Zymomonas mobilis subsp. mobilis ATCC 10988: one gene and its partner. The protein of the gene in region 2 binds, or shares a complex with, the protein of the main gene of each other region. Links are inferred from orthologs where the notes say so. Each region holds a gene or a part of one and is shown on either strand. Other genes may lie near its edges.

Region 1 (6,322 bases), 990 kb from region 2 along the record:
AGAGAAGTCGGTTTTCAAGGCTAAATCCAGATTTTCTGGCTTTTTGCTGATTCGGCTAATGTTAAAAACACCTTCAAGGAGAATGGCCTGTTGATATGCAGATTCTTCTCTAATGGTTATTCGGGCGAATCAATAATACTAGTCAGTACACAAAATATACTATTACGTATAGCTAAAATTGTACTGACCAGTATTAGGGTGCATGGTAATAGATGAACCTTTATTGAACCGACTTATTCTTGCGCTTTTTCGGCCTTATCTTTATCCGCCGGAGCTGTTCTAAAAAGGGAACTGACCAGCCGAAACAGCATACCCCCCGTTTTGGAACGCCACAGGAAAATAAAACCGATACCACTCACCGCTGCCACCGTTGCAAGAGGCCGTTTTTGGGCTTCCTGATTAAGGCGATCGACGACATTTTTACCCGCCTGAACACCTGATTTCACTAGACTACGGGCAATTGACCCCGGTTTCAGATGATTGGTAACATCATCTAACGAAGCCATAAGATGGGTGCGAGCCTGTTCAAGTTCAGCTTTTTTCTGATTAATTTTAGACGTATGAAGCATAGCATGGCGGCCTTTTCAGACCGTTTCCTTCCAGAATGATAGCTTTGGCGAATATTACGGTGCCTCGGTCAACCAATGATAAGCGACCAGCACCAGAATAATCGCAATGGGTAACCCCACAGCTGCGAAAATCAGGCCTGCACCCAAAGCCCCTACAGCATGGATCAAGGCAATGAAAACGCCTACCAACAAACCGATCAGGCCAATAATCGCAAAGGCAGCGGCCAAAACCAACGCAATCGCCGCCTTCGCAATTCTTTTGACGCGCAGCATGACAATTTCGCGGCAAAAAGCGATTTCATGGTGAAAGAAGTTTTTGGCGGCCTGAATAAGATTCCGAAAAGACTGGAAAATTCCGGTCTCTTCATAAATGAAATCTTCTCCTCCGGCGGCTTCGGCTTCCATTCTACCTTCTTCCAATCTCGCTTCGGCTTCGGCAACAGCTGCTTCATCATTTTCTTCGCCTGTAGCCACCTTTTCGGCAGCTACAGGGTCGATTTCAGCTTCAGACAAGGCCTCGGCGATTTCTTCAGAAGTAATGTTCGATTCTTTTTCGCCTTTATTTTCCAGCGTCAATGTTATGAATCCTGATGGCTGCTGTCAGAAGAGGATGCATCTGCTTCCTGATGGTTGCAGGCATGATTGGCTTCACATTTATGCTTTTTGTGGCTGGCAAAGCGATAAAGCGCATAGCCAAGGGCTGCTGCGACACCAACCGTCACAACTGGGTTACGGCGGATAATGCTATGACCGCTTTTGGTGATGTCAGCCAATTTTTTATCTTTCAGAGATTTTGACAATTTGCCGATATGTTTGGAAGCCTTGTGCATATAGTCGCCATAGGAACTTCCCAGATTTTCGGCAACCAATTCTGCGGTCTGGTCGACGATTTTGGCAACATTATTAACAGCTTCGATGGCTTTGTGATGACCTTCATCACCAATTTCATGAATTTTTCCATGAAAGGGACTGTGATCCTGAAATAAATGATGCAGTTTATTTTCTTCTTTTTCAGCAAAATCTTTGGCTTCGGAAAGATGCGATTTTGCTTTTTCAGCAAGGTGAGAAGCCGTTTCCGATATATGCTGTCCTATATGATGGCCTTCATGTTTTGCTTCATGAGTGGCTTTTTCAGCCTGATTTTCGGCGTTTTTCTGCAAATCATTGGCAGCTGATGCTACATTCGCCACAGTTTTGTTTTCGGCCATTGTCTATACTCCAGTTACTCAATACGTAACAATAATCAGTTTATCCTAACTATAGAATCGCATGAGAAGCGATAACGTTTCACCATAAGCAATATATTCATTGCAACAGTGGAATTGCCTTATGCGTCAAGGAAGGATAGATCATTGACGGACTGAGTTCAAAAAGAGACTCGTCTAAAAGATTTTAAGAAAGGTTTCGATATGACAGCTATTGTCAGTATCCATGGCCGTCAGGTTGTCGACAGCCGCGGTAACCCGACCGTTGAAGTTGATGTTACGCTTGAAGATGGCAGCTTCGGCCGCGCTGCAGTGCCGTCAGGTGCTTCTACCGGCGTTCATGAAGCTGTTGAACTTCGTGATGGCGACAAAACCCGTTGGGGTGGTAAAGGCGTCACCAAAGCTGTTCACGCTGTAAACAACGAAATTGCTAACGCAATTATTGGTCTGGAAGCCGAAGATCAGGAACTGATCGACCAGACGATGATCAAGCTCGATGGCACCCCGAACAAGGGTAAATTCGGTGCTAACGCTATCCTCGGTGTCAGCTTGGCTGTTGCTAAAGCTGCTGCTGAAGCTCGCGGTCTCCCGCTTTACCGTTATGTTGGTGGTACGGCAGCTCACGTTCTTCCGGTTCCGATGATGAACATCGTTAACGGTGGTATGCACGCTGACAACCCCATCGATTTCCAGGAATTCATGATTGCTCCGGTTGGTGCCAGCTCCATCAATGAAGCTGTCCGCATCGGTACCGAAGTTTTCCATACCCTGAAAAAAGAACTGTCTGCTAAAGGCATGAACACCAACGTCGGTGACGAAGGTGGTTTCGCTCCTAGCCTTGACAGTGCTTCTTCTGCTCTGGACTTCATCGTCGATTCCATCTCCAAAGCCGGTTATAAGCCGGGCGAAGATGTGTTCATCGCTCTCGATGCAGCTTCCTCCGAGTTCTACAACAAAGATCAGAACATCTACGATCTTAAGGGTGAAGGCCGTAAACTGACCTCCGCTCAGCTCGTTGATTACTATGTCGAACTCTGCGGCAAATATCCGATCTATTCCATCGAAGATGGTCTGGCCGAAGATGACTTCGAAGGCTGGAAGATCCTTACCGAAAAGCTCGGTGACAAAGTTCAGTTGGTCGGTGACGATCTGTTCGTGACCAACGTGAAGCGTCTTTCTGATGGTATCGAACGCGGTATCGCCAACTCGCTGCTCGTGAAGTTCAACCAGATCGGTTCTTTGTCTGAAACGCTCGCAGCCGTTAACATGGCTAACGACGCTTCTTACACGGCTGTTATGTCTCACCGTTCCGGTGAAACCGAAGATACCACGATTGCTGACCTCGCTGTTGCCACCAACTGCGGTCAGATCAAGACCGGTAGCCTTTGCCGTTCCGAACGTATCGCTAAATACAATCAGCTGATGCGCATCGAAGAAGAACTGGGTTCGGTTGCTAAATATGCTGGCCGTTCGGTTCTTAGAAAAGCCAAATAAGAATCACAGCTAGAACCGGTTTTTAAACCGCTCTAACTGAATGGGGACATTGAGCCTTGATTTATCGCTTAAAGCGGTAATTATAGGCTCCATGTCCCTGATTCGTTCAAAGAACAGTCTTTTCCGTGCTGCAATAGGCCCCGCCTTGATGGTTGTCGTCTTGGGGGTCTTCGTCGGTAATGCCCTTTTGGGGGCAAATGGTTTACTGGCACTCGATGGTTACCGCCAAAAAATGGCCGTTAGAAAAGCGGAATTGGCGGCTTTAGAACACCAGCGAGACCAATTGGCGAATAGCATCGCCCTTCTTAATCCCAAGGCTACTGATCCTGATTATGCCGAAGAATTGGTGCGTAAAGAAACGCGGCAGATCCGGCCGGATGAAGTGATTATTCTCGACAGCCAGAAATAAATTCAACTTTTGGAATGGATCACCATGATCTAACGAGGACTAAACAGCCTTGTTGATTATGGGTAAAAAAGCTTTCTATTTCCTAGGCTGTTATCGCCGCGATTGACAGTTTCTCTTTGAAAAACGCGTCATTATCTCAAATCATTCAAGGTCAAAATTCTGTTCTTTTGATGAAGAGCCTTCAAGAGTGACTTTGACGAAATCAATCAATATAAACAAATTACTAAAGACAGAAGGACGGATATTGGTTAAGCCCGAAATCCGTTTTTAATAAACCCGAGCTGTCAGGGCAGGGGTCAGACCCATAATGTCGATTTATCCTGTCCGTCAGAAAATTTTTAGTCTTTTTTGACAGGAGGCCTCTACATGGCCAAAGCAACTCAGGATTCCAATCGGCCTCATAAAGCTGATGTCGGATCCGCCATTCCCAATCACGATTTGCCACCGATACCCGGTCGCTATCACGCCGACCGGGAAGAGCTGCTAGAATTTTATCGACGGATGCTGATGATCCGCCGTTTTGAAGAACGGTGCGGACAGCTTTACGGTTTGGGGCTGATTGCTGGTTTTTGTCATCTCTATATCGGTCAGGAAGCCGTTGCGGTTGGTCTGCAAGCCGCCCTGCAACCGGGACGGGATAGCGTTATTACCGGCTATCGCGAACATGGGCATATGCTGGCCTATGGTATTGATCCCAAAATTGTTATGGCTGAATTGACGGGTCGTGCCAGCGGTATTTCGCATGGTAAAGGCGGCTCGATGCATATGTTCTCGACCGAACATAAATTTTTCGGCGGAAATGGTATCGTTGGGGCTCAGGTGCCGCTTGGTGCTGGATTGGCCTTTGCGCATAAATACCGGAATGATGGGGGTTGTTCTGCGGCTTATTTCGGTGATGGGTCAGCCAATCAGGGACAGGTTTACGAAGCCTATAACATGGCGGCTTTGTGGAAATTACCCGTGATCTTCGTCATCGAAAATAACGGTTATGCCATGGGAACCAGTATCCAACGCGCTAATGCCCATACAGCTTTGTCTGAAAGAGGCGCAGGCTTTGGTATTCCGGCTTTGGTTGTTGACGGCATGGATGTGCTTGAAGTCAGAGGCGCTGCTACAGTCGCGGTTGACTGGGTGCAGGCTGGAAAAGGGCCCATCATCCTTGAAATGAAGACCTATCGTTATCGGGGACATTCTATGTCTGATCCGGCGCGCTATCGTAGCCGCGAAGAGGTCAATGACATGAAGGAAAACCACGATCCTTTAGACAATCTGAAAAAAGACCTTTTCGCCGCAGGCGTTCCCGAGGTCGAGCTGGTTAAACTGGATGAAGACATCCGCCAGCAGGTCAAAGAGGCCGCCGATTTCGCTGAAAAAGCGCCTTTACCGGCTGATGAAGAATTATATACCAATATTCTGGTAGGAAAGTATTGATATGGCCATAGAGCTTAAAATGCCCGCTCTGTCTCCAACGATGGAGGAAGGCACGCTGACCCGCTGGCTGGTAAAAGAAGGCGACTCCATCAAAGCTGGTGAAATTTTGGCTGAAATCGAAACCGATAAAGCCATCATGGAATTTGAAGCCGTTGATGAAGGCGTGATAACGAAAATCCTCATTCCCGAGGGTAGCGAAAATGTCAAAGTTGGCACCGCTATCGCTTATCTTGGGACGGATGCCAATGATGTGACCTTGGATGGCGCCTCTGCCGAAACCAAAGCAGAAGAAAGCGCCCCTGTTGCATCACCTGCCAAAACAGAGGCCGCAGCGGTTGAAGAAGCGGCAACGCCTTCATTGGGTAAAGTCATCAATTCCGCTCCCGAAATACCGGAAGGCACCGAATTCTTTCAGCAGACTTTGCGTGAAGCCTTACGCGATGCCATGGCCGAAGAAATGCGGCGCGATGACCGTGTTTTTGTTATGGGTGAAGAAGTCGCTGAATATCAGGGTGCCTATAAAGTCACGCAAGGGCTGTTGCAGGAATTTGGCGCGCGTCGTGTCGTGGATACGCCGATTTCCGAATATGGCTTTTCCGGTATTGGTGTGGGTGCCGCAATGGAAGGTTTGCGCCCTGTCATCGAATTCATGACCATGAATTTCTCGATGCAGGCGATTGACCATATTATCAATTCTGCGGCCAAAACGCATTATATGTCCGGCGGCCAAGTCCGTTGTCCTATCGTCTTCCGTGGGCCCAATGGGGCAGCCCCGCGCGTCGGCGCACAGCATACCCAGAATTTCGGGCCTTGGTATGCCGCCGTTCCCGGATTGGTCGTTCTTGCACCTTATGATGCCATTGATGCCAAGGGCTTGTTAAAAGCCGCTATCCGTTCCGATGACCCTGTTGTCTTTTTGGAATGTGAACTGCTTTACGGCAAGACTTTTGACGTGCCAAAAATGGATGATTTTGTTTTACCCATTGGTAAGGCGCGCATCATCCGTGAAGGCAAGGACGTCACGATTGTCAGCTATTCCATTGGTGTCTCTTTTGCACTGACCGCTGCCGAAGCTTTAGCCAAAGAAGGCATTGATGCGGAAGTAATCGACCTTAGGACGCTTCGCCCATTGGATAAGGAAACGATCCTTCAAAGTCTGGCCAAAACCAATCGTATTGTGACGGTAGAAGATGGCTGGCCGGTTTGCTCGATTT
Region 2 (8,456 bases):
AAAAAACGGAATCGCTTCTGCCTCTCGCTATTACTACTTTATTGAATGATATCTATTTGTGTTTCCGGATCGAAAGCATCGATGCACGCCGCTGTTTTAAGCCTGCCCCATTCCGATAAGGCAGGGCCCGCTGCAGCTAAGACCTTCCGCGCTTGTAACAGCGCCGATACTAGCCGCGCGGCCTTTCAGTGCTGTTGTTCATGGCTGACCTCTCAGGTCGGCGCTGGATCCTGTTTCTCAGATGACGACTCTATTTTAGATAATATTATTATTACTCGCGCGCCCTTTGTCCTAAAAGAATTGTGCAGCGCGACGGAGATTTTTGAATGACTCTTACTAAAATGTTGATTGACGCCCGCCACAGGGAAGAAACCCGGGTTGCCGTCATCAAAGGTAACCGTATCGAAGAATTTGATTTTGAATCGGCTGACCGTCGCCAATTAAAAGGCAATATTTATCTGGCCAAGGTTACCCGTGTCGAACCTTCCTTACAGGCGGCTTTTGTCGATTATGGCGGCAATCGTCAGGGATTTTTAGCTTTTTCAGAAATTCACCCCGATTATTATCAAATTCCCCGCGAAGACCGCGAAGCGCTTCTTCGTGAGGAAGAAGAATATTCTGCACGCCATAACAAGCAGCAGGAAAGTGAAGATGATGAAGAGGGCGAAGATCTCTCTGATTCCGAAGCCATCCGCAACGATGCCAATGATGACAGCCTCGAAAATTTAAGAAATCGGCGGCGACATTTTGGGCGGCATCATTACCGGATACAGGATGTTATCCGGCGGCGGCAGGTTTTGCTGGTTCAGGTTGTCAAAGAAGAACGCGGTAACAAAGGCGCCGCTCTCACGACCTATCTTTCTTTGGCTGGTCGCTATTGCGTCTTGATGCCGAATACCAGCAATGGTGGCGGTATTTCCCGCAAAATTTCCAATCTAGCCGATCGGAAAAGATTAAAGTCCATCATGGCAGAATTAAATCTGCCTAGCTCAATGGGCTGCATTGTCAGAACGGCTGGCCTGCAACGAACAAAAACCGAAATCAAACGCGATTTCGATTATCTTGCCCGCTTATGGGATGAAATTCGCGAAAAAACGCTTTTGTCACAGGCTCCGGCGCTTATCTATGGCGATAGCGATCTTGTGAAACGGGCTATCCGTGACATCTATAGCCGCGAAATTGATGAAATTCTGGTCGAAGGCGATGACGGTTATCGGGCGGCACGGAATTTCATGAAGCTGTTGATGCCTAGCCACGTCCGCAAAGTGCGGCCTTATGCTGATCCGGCACCTCTGTTTCAGCGTTTCGGAGTAGAAGCGCAGCTTAACGCCATGTATCAGCCGATTGTTCAGCTTAAATCGGGCGGTTATCTGGTTATCAATCCAACCGAAGCCTTGGTCTCGATTGATATCAACTCTGGCCGTTCGACGCGCGAACATAATATTGAGCAGACGGCCACCGCAACCAATCTCGAAGCGGCAGCCGAAATCGCAAGACAGCTTCGCCTGCGCGATATGGCCGGATTGATTGTCATTGACTTCATTGACATGGAATCAAGCGCCAATATCCGTCGGGTTGAAAAGGCCATGAAAGATGCCTTGAAACATGACCGCGCCCGTATTCAGGTCGGCCATATTTCCAGCTTCGGCCTAATGGAAATGAGCCGCCAACGTTTAAGAACCGGTATGCTCGAAGCCTCGACTGTCCCCTGCCCGCATTGTCAGGGATCGGGATTGATGCTGACCACGCCTTCTGCAGGTTTGATGGCCTTGCGGATGATCGAAGATGAAGCCTCACGCGGCAATGGCAGTCAGATTCACGTTTTGACTTCACTTGATTCCGCTATTTATGTCCTCAACAAAAAGCGGAAAGAACTGGGCAGCATCGAAACCCTTTATGGGGTGACGATCCTGATCGATGGCGATCCTCTGCGTGGCAATAATCAGATATCCGTAGAATCGGCAGGGCCTCCCCCCAGCCATGGCCTGATGTTACCACCGCCTTTGCCGACTTCCTCACCAGACGAAATCGACGATTATGAGGAAGAGCCAGAGATCGAAGAAATCGAAGCTGAAGAGGTTATCGAAGCCCCCTTCCGTCGGAATCATCGCCAAAATATGGCTCGTCGCAATTCGTCCTATAATGCCGAAGTAGCGATTCAGGATAACCAACGTATGGAGCCCAAAGAGGCTACACAGGCGTTCCTGAATACAGAAGAAGATGCCAGCCACGAAGAAGACAGCGAACATAGCCGTCGTAATCGTCGCAGTCGGCGGGGCAGACGAGGCGGTCGTCGTCGCAATGGTGAAAATTTTGCCGAAAAACCTTTGATGCTTTCTTCGGAGGCCTCAGAAGCCACATCGCCTGATGAGGATACCCCCATCAAGGAAAGCTATGAAAGCGAAGCTCTGCCGGTAGAAAAAGACGTTGCAGAAAAAAGCACGCCGACAGAAGAAACCAGCGAAGCTGAAAACAAAACAGCTCGCAGCAGTCGGACAAGACGCCGCCCTCGCGCTCGCTCACCTAAAGTAGAAAGCGAAAGCTATCAGGCACCGGCAAATGTTCTTCACGAAGAAACGCCTCCGACGGAAACAGCCGTCGTAGAAGTGAAGAACGAAGAACCGATTGCAGAAAAACCGGCCACCGAGGCAGAAACAGCGGTCGTCGCTTCCAGTGAACCCGAAACGGTAGAAGAAACAAAACCAAAGCGGGTCAGAAAACGGACAACGACTACCCGTCGTAAAAAAGCGGAACCGAAAACCGCGGACAAAGCCGAGGAGTCAGAAGACAGCGAAGCCGAAGCCAAGCCAAAACGTCCGGCGACAAGACGGACGAGAACGACCAAGGCCGCTACAGCAAAAGTAGCCGCTAAAAAGGCTGAAACCGAAAGCGAAACGCCAGTCGTCGTCAAGGCTGAAGCCAAGACGGTTGAAAAGGCGGATGACACGGCCATCAAATCAGAAACCCCCAAGGATTCTGATGCTGCCCCTGTATCCGACAGCAAGGAAGAAGCTGAAAAGCCAGCTCCCCGTCGTGGTTGGTGGCAGCGGACATTTGGTGAATAAAAATATTCACACAGTCTAAAAAAAGAGCAGGGTATAAAAACCCTGCTCTTTTTGTTTTTTAGAAAAAGAAAAAATAATAAATATAGAAAAACACCAACAAGATAATTCACACTAAACCGAAATATAAAGAACATTTCGATTTAAATACTTTAAAATATGATAAAAAATCGAAAATATGGATATTCAATATTTAATTTTAAAAATTAAAAAGAGTGCTTCACAATTTATAAAAAATATTTATCAAACTTTTATCCATTCCGGTCGTTATCTTATAAATAAGCGCTTATATCTGGGTGTAGAGTCCGTTCTTTAGCTATCAGGGTTTTCATTTTTTCATGATACGCCGTTTTTGGCTCTTCATCTCTTGTTTGATGATCAGCTTTACGTTGATTCAGTCAGCCGCCTTTGCACAGGAAATTCTTCAGGATGCCGAGAGCGATGCTCTTTTAAAGAAGGCATTGGCACCTTTGGTCGCGGCTACTGGATTACGGGATGTCAAAATCCTGATCGTCAATGATTCTGAAATCAATGCCTTTGTTGCCGGTGGACAGATGGTCTTTATCAATTCTGGCACGATCATGGCAGCCGATAACATCAACCAGATTCAAGGCGTTGTCGCCCATGAATTAGGGCATGTAACCGCAGGGCATGTTATCAACTCAAGCGGTATTAAAGAAGCAGGACGCATCAGTGTCGCGGCAATGATTTTACAAGCGGTTTTGGTACCGCTTTCTGCCATCGTTCCAGCAGCGGGTGCCATCGGAACCATGCTAGGCGGGATCGGCAGTCAGGTCGCGGTGCAGCATTACCTTGCCTTCACCCGTACACAAGAAGCCAGTGCCGATGCCGCTGCCGTCAAATTTTTAAAAAGAGCGGATATCTCTGGACGAGGTTTGTTGGAATTTTTCGGAAAAATCCGCAAAATGGAATATCGCTCGATGCCCGCCGATTCCGATGGAAGCTTTGCCAGCGACCATCCTATGACGGCTGATCGTGAAATGATGCTTCGGGGTGATCTTGAGAATCTCCCTTCTTGGAACCGTCCCATAGATCCCCAGTTACAGCAGAGCTTCCTTCGGGTCAGAGCCAAATTAACCGGCTATCTTGCTGACCCTAACGAAGTACTGAAAGAATATCCGGACGATGCCCATAATATTCCCGATCTTTACGCTCGGGCTTATGCTTTTCATCGCCTGTCCTATTTCAAGCAATCAATGGATGAAGTTGAAAAGCTGCTCAAACTCATTCCTAAAGACCCCTATTTTCTGGAATTAAAGGGTCAAATTCTACTCGAATCCGGCCATCCGGATGACGCTTTGGAACCCTATAGAGAGGCAACCGAAATATCACAGTCGCCGCTTATTGCGGCCTCCTTTGGTCACGCCTTGATGGCAACAGAAGATTCTTCCCATTATGCTGAAGCTAAAAAAGTGCTGACAGTTGCCGTTGATCGGGAAGAGGATAATCCGCTTGCATGGTTTGTCCTTGGCAGCATCTATGACCGCGAAGGCGATGTTGCCCATATGAATTTGGCCACTGCCGAACGCTACAGCCTTAGTGGTCAAACCACTCTAGCGATGGATGCGGCGGATATGGCGCTAAAAGGACTTGATCCGAATAGCGCTGAATGGCGACGTGCTAACGATATTGCGACAACGGCCCGTCAGGCACTGGCTAGCAAGAAGAAAAAATAACCGACTTAACCCTGAAAGGAACCGCCCAATATGCCCGATATGCCGCAGCCAACCGAGGAAGTAAGAGTGGAAAATAACAGCTGTCATAAAAAAAGTTGCCTTTGTTCTGCTCTAGCTGGAGCCGTCGGTGGTGGCGTTGTCGTGCTAGGCTATCTGTTATCAAGCCATTTGATATCAGGAAAATCGGGCGAACCGGTTCGGGACTATCTTATGGAACATCCCGAAGTTATTCCCCAAGCCATGGAAGCGCTACAGCAACGGGAAACCGACAAGCTAGTTTCACAAAACAGAACGGCTTTGGAAATGCCTTTTGCGGGTGCATGGGATGGGGCAGAAAAAGGCCGCGTGACGATTGTCGAATTCTCGGACTATGCTTGCGGTTTTTGTCGTAAAGCCAACGGCGATCTCAACCGCCTTTTATCCGAAGATAAAGATATCCGTCTGGTGATACGGCAATTGCCAATCTTGGGGCCCGACAGTGAGATTGCTGCTCGCACAGCATTAGCTATTGCGAAAAACAGTTCTAAATTCAGTGAATTTCATCACCAGATTTATAACAGCAAACATCTTTCACCCGAAGTCATCGTCGATATCGTCAAATCCTTAGGACTCAATCCTCAGGACATCGCTAAACAGGGTAGCGATCCAGCCATCACGCAAGAGATTACTAAAAATATTCTACTGGCGAGAGAATTGGGTCTAACCGGCACGCCTGCCTTTATTATTGGAGACAAAGTCTTCTCCGGTGTTGCTGGATATGACGCCTTAAAGGAAGCTGTCGCCAAAATTCGAGAAAAATCGTCAAAATAATATTTTCGGATCCAAAGAAATATTTTGTTATTATTCTATTCTTGCTTTGGATAGCTGACATGGAGATATCACCTTCTCCAAAAAGGTGATATCTATATTTCAAAAATATCCCACATATAACATATATATACTTTTTTTATTTCTTTAAAAAAATAAAATTATTTTTTTAGAAAAAAATTAATAAGAACAATAGTCCGACAAAATATCTTTTTTAAAGCCTTCCAATTTAAATAATAAAATGATACCAATATTTCAAAATAGGGGGAATTTCTTAAGAAAAACCTTTTTTATATTTGCAAAGATTCTATGTTAACAAATATTGCAAGCATCGCATGAAAGCGCATAAAGTAAAAAAAGATACATCAAATCTTGCTATTCTAATTCATCAGGCGTCAGAAAATTTCACGCAGGCTGAAAGGCGAATTGCTCAGATATTATTTGCCAGCGATATGATGGCCGGTTTAGAAACCGTTGCAAAACTGGGGGCGAAGGCCAAAGTAAGCGGGCCCACCGTGCTGCGCTTCGTTTCAAAATTGGGTTTCAGCAGTTTTCCTGAATTTCAAGCCAGTTTACGGGGCGAGTTATATCAAAAACTCATCTATAATACGCCCCAAAATCAGGATGATACCGCCAATCATGTCAGCGACCGTCCAGCCGTTGCGTCTGTGCTTCAAGAAGCTGACAGCTTCTTTGAAAATTGTATGCACAGGACGTTACAGCAGATCAACGCTTGTGAATTAGAGGATGTGACCGAACTTCTGGCCGATTGCTCGCGCAATGTTTACATTGTCGGTAACCATCTCACACATCCGATTGCCGAATTATTCTGGTATCAGTTACACCGATTACGCCCTCGCACGCATTTGGTGCAGAACAATGCTTTTACGCCTTATGAACAACTCATAGATAGCGGAAGACGTGATATCTTGTTGCTCTTTGATATCTGCCATTATCAAGAAGACATTGCTCTCTTGGCGGAACAGGCACATCAAAGACGCACCACCATTATTCTGATAACGGATCCGAAATTATCACCGGTTTCCCGTTTGGCACATCATGTATTGACCTGCGATTTTACGCTTTTCACATCACATGAATCTTTGGTGCCTTGTCTGGTCATGGTAGAATTGCTGGCGGCATCGCTTGAAAAAAAGCTTGGAGCGGATGCGCTTATCCGGCAGCAAAATATAGAAAAAGCGGAACAGGATCTAAAAGAAAAACATCTTTTTCCCCGCCCGCCACAAAATTAGATTCACAGGCTCTTTTTTTTGATAAAGTTTTAAAAAACCTGCTTTATTTCATCCTAATTTATCTATTACCTATTCTTAATAGGAGATAATATGGTTAGCAGTGTTTTCGAATTGTTCAAAATAGGCATTGGGCCTTCGTCCTCCCACACGATGGGGCCCATGATCGCCGCCGCCGATTTCATTCAAGCGCTGGACAAAAAACAGGTAAGCCGGATTGTGGTTACCCTTTTCGGCTCTTTGGCACTGACCGGACGCGGCCATGCCACCGATCGTGCGATTTTATTAGGTCTATCCGGTGAAAGACCGGATCAAGTCAATGTCGACGACATCGAACCGATTATCAGCCGTATTCAACAGGAAAAAGCTCTCCATTTTGCAAATGGAGACATCATTCCCTTTGACCCTGACAAAGACATCCTTTGGGAAAAGAAAAAACGGTTATCCTTTCATTCCAATGCGATGCATTTTGTCGCCTACAACCATAAAAACCATATTCTCCTTGAGAACACAGCCTATTCTATCGGAGGTGGGACAATTGTTGAACGCGCCCCAGAAGAGGGCGCAAAATTGCCGCCACAACTACAAGATGAAGATATCCCCTATCCGTATCATTCCGCGCGGGACTTACTGGAAATCGCTATCGAAACGGGGCTTTCCATTGCCGACATCCAACGCCAGAATGAATTGGCAAGCCTCAGTGAAGAAGAATTAACGCAAGGCATTGAACGCATTGCCCAAACTATGGAAGAATGCATCGAACGCGGGATGAGTGAAACCGGCGTTCTGCCGGGCGGTTTGCGGGTCAGACGACGCGCCCCTGCCCTTTATGCCCGATTAAAAGCGATCCATAGCGATCGCGCCATTGACCCTCTAGCGGCTTTGGATTGGATCAATCTTTGGGCTTTGGCTGTTAATGAAGAAAATGCTTCGGGTGGTCGAATTGTTACTGCGCCAACCAACGGAGCAGCTGGCATCATTCCTGCTGTTTTGCGTTATTATCGCCGTTTCATCCAAGGTGACATCACAAAAGGGATTGAAAATTTTCTGCTAACCGCAACCGCTATTGGCGCGCTATTCAAGGAAAACGCTTCCATTTCGGGGGCAGAGGTCGGCTGTCAGGGTGAAGTCGGGGTCGCTTGCTCAATGGCTGCCGCTGGTTTTGCTGCGGCCTTGGATGCGTCTCCTCGCCAGATAGAAAATGCCGCTGAAATCGGCATGGAACATAATCTTGGCTTAACCTGCGATCCTATTGGAGGATTAGTGCAGGTGCCTTGCATTGAAAGAAATGCGGTTGGCTCAATCAAGGCAATCGAAGCAGCACGCTTGGCGATGATTGGGGACGGTAATCATCGCGTCAGTCTCGATCAGGTTATTGAGACGATGCTCCGAACTGGCCTTGATATGAATGCTAATTACAAGGAAACCTCACAAGGAGGATTAGCCCTCTGTTAAAGGGCTATTCCTCCTTTGGAAAAGGTTAGAAAGAGTTATGAACCGAGAACATGAAACTTCTCGGTGTGCCATAATAGTTATAATAATTCACATTACCCAAACGGGAATAATAGCGGGTATCGCTCAAATTGTTGACCGTCACCGAAATTTCGAATTTCGGGCTAAGCTGGTAACCGATTTGAGCG

The links.
Region 1: the proteins of ZMOB_RS03350 (region 2) and eno are in contact, whole or in part, in a solved structure (PDB 2FYM), measured with the Escherichia coli proteins. The link is inferred for Zymomonas mobilis subsp. mobilis ATCC 10988 from one-to-one orthologs.

What each region holds. Positions count from the first base shown.
Region 1 is NC_017262.1:1,749,881-1,756,202, forward strand. The notes cover bases 1,301-4,123. They hold eno (phosphopyruvate hydratase), read left to right. Parts: upstream 1,301-1,978; coding sequence 1,979-3,268; downstream 3,269-4,123. Other genes in these bases: ZMOB_RS07935 (hypothetical protein), read right to left, coding at 1,301-1,777; ZMOB_RS07945 (FtsB family cell division protein), read left to right, coding at 3,360-3,677; pdhA (pyruvate dehydrogenase (acetyl-transferring) E1 component subunit alpha), read left to right, coding at 4,044-4,123. Outside these bases: ZMOB_RS07925 (hypothetical protein), read right to left, coding at 234-569; ZMOB_RS07930 (hypothetical protein), read right to left, coding at 624-1,145; more of ZMOB_RS07935, read right to left, coding at 1,148-1,300; more of pdhA, read left to right, coding at 4,124-5,108; ZMOB_RS07955 (pyruvate dehydrogenase complex E1 component subunit beta), read left to right, coding at 5,110-6,322. UniProt on the Escherichia coli protein: Catalyzes the reversible conversion of 2-phosphoglycerate (2-PG) into phosphoenolpyruvate (PEP). It is essential for the degradation of carbohydrates via glycolysis.
Region 2 is NC_017262.1:757,480-765,935, forward strand. The notes cover bases 1-3,265. They hold ZMOB_RS03350 (Rne/Rng family ribonuclease), read left to right. Parts: upstream 1-326; coding sequence 327-3,065; downstream 3,066-3,265. In the rest of the region: ZMOB_RS03355 (M48 family metalloprotease), read left to right, coding at 3,401-4,759; ZMOB_RS03360 (DsbA family protein), read left to right, coding at 4,790-5,569; ZMOB_RS03365 (MurR/RpiR family transcriptional regulator), read left to right, coding at 5,902-6,819; ZMOB_RS03370 (L-serine ammonia-lyase), read left to right, coding at 6,910-8,271; ZMOB_RS03375 (TonB-dependent siderophore receptor), read right to left, coding at 8,297-8,456. UniProt on the Escherichia coli protein: Endoribonuclease that plays a central role in RNA processing and decay. Required for the maturation of 5S and 16S rRNAs and the majority of tRNAs. Also involved in the degradation of most mRNAs.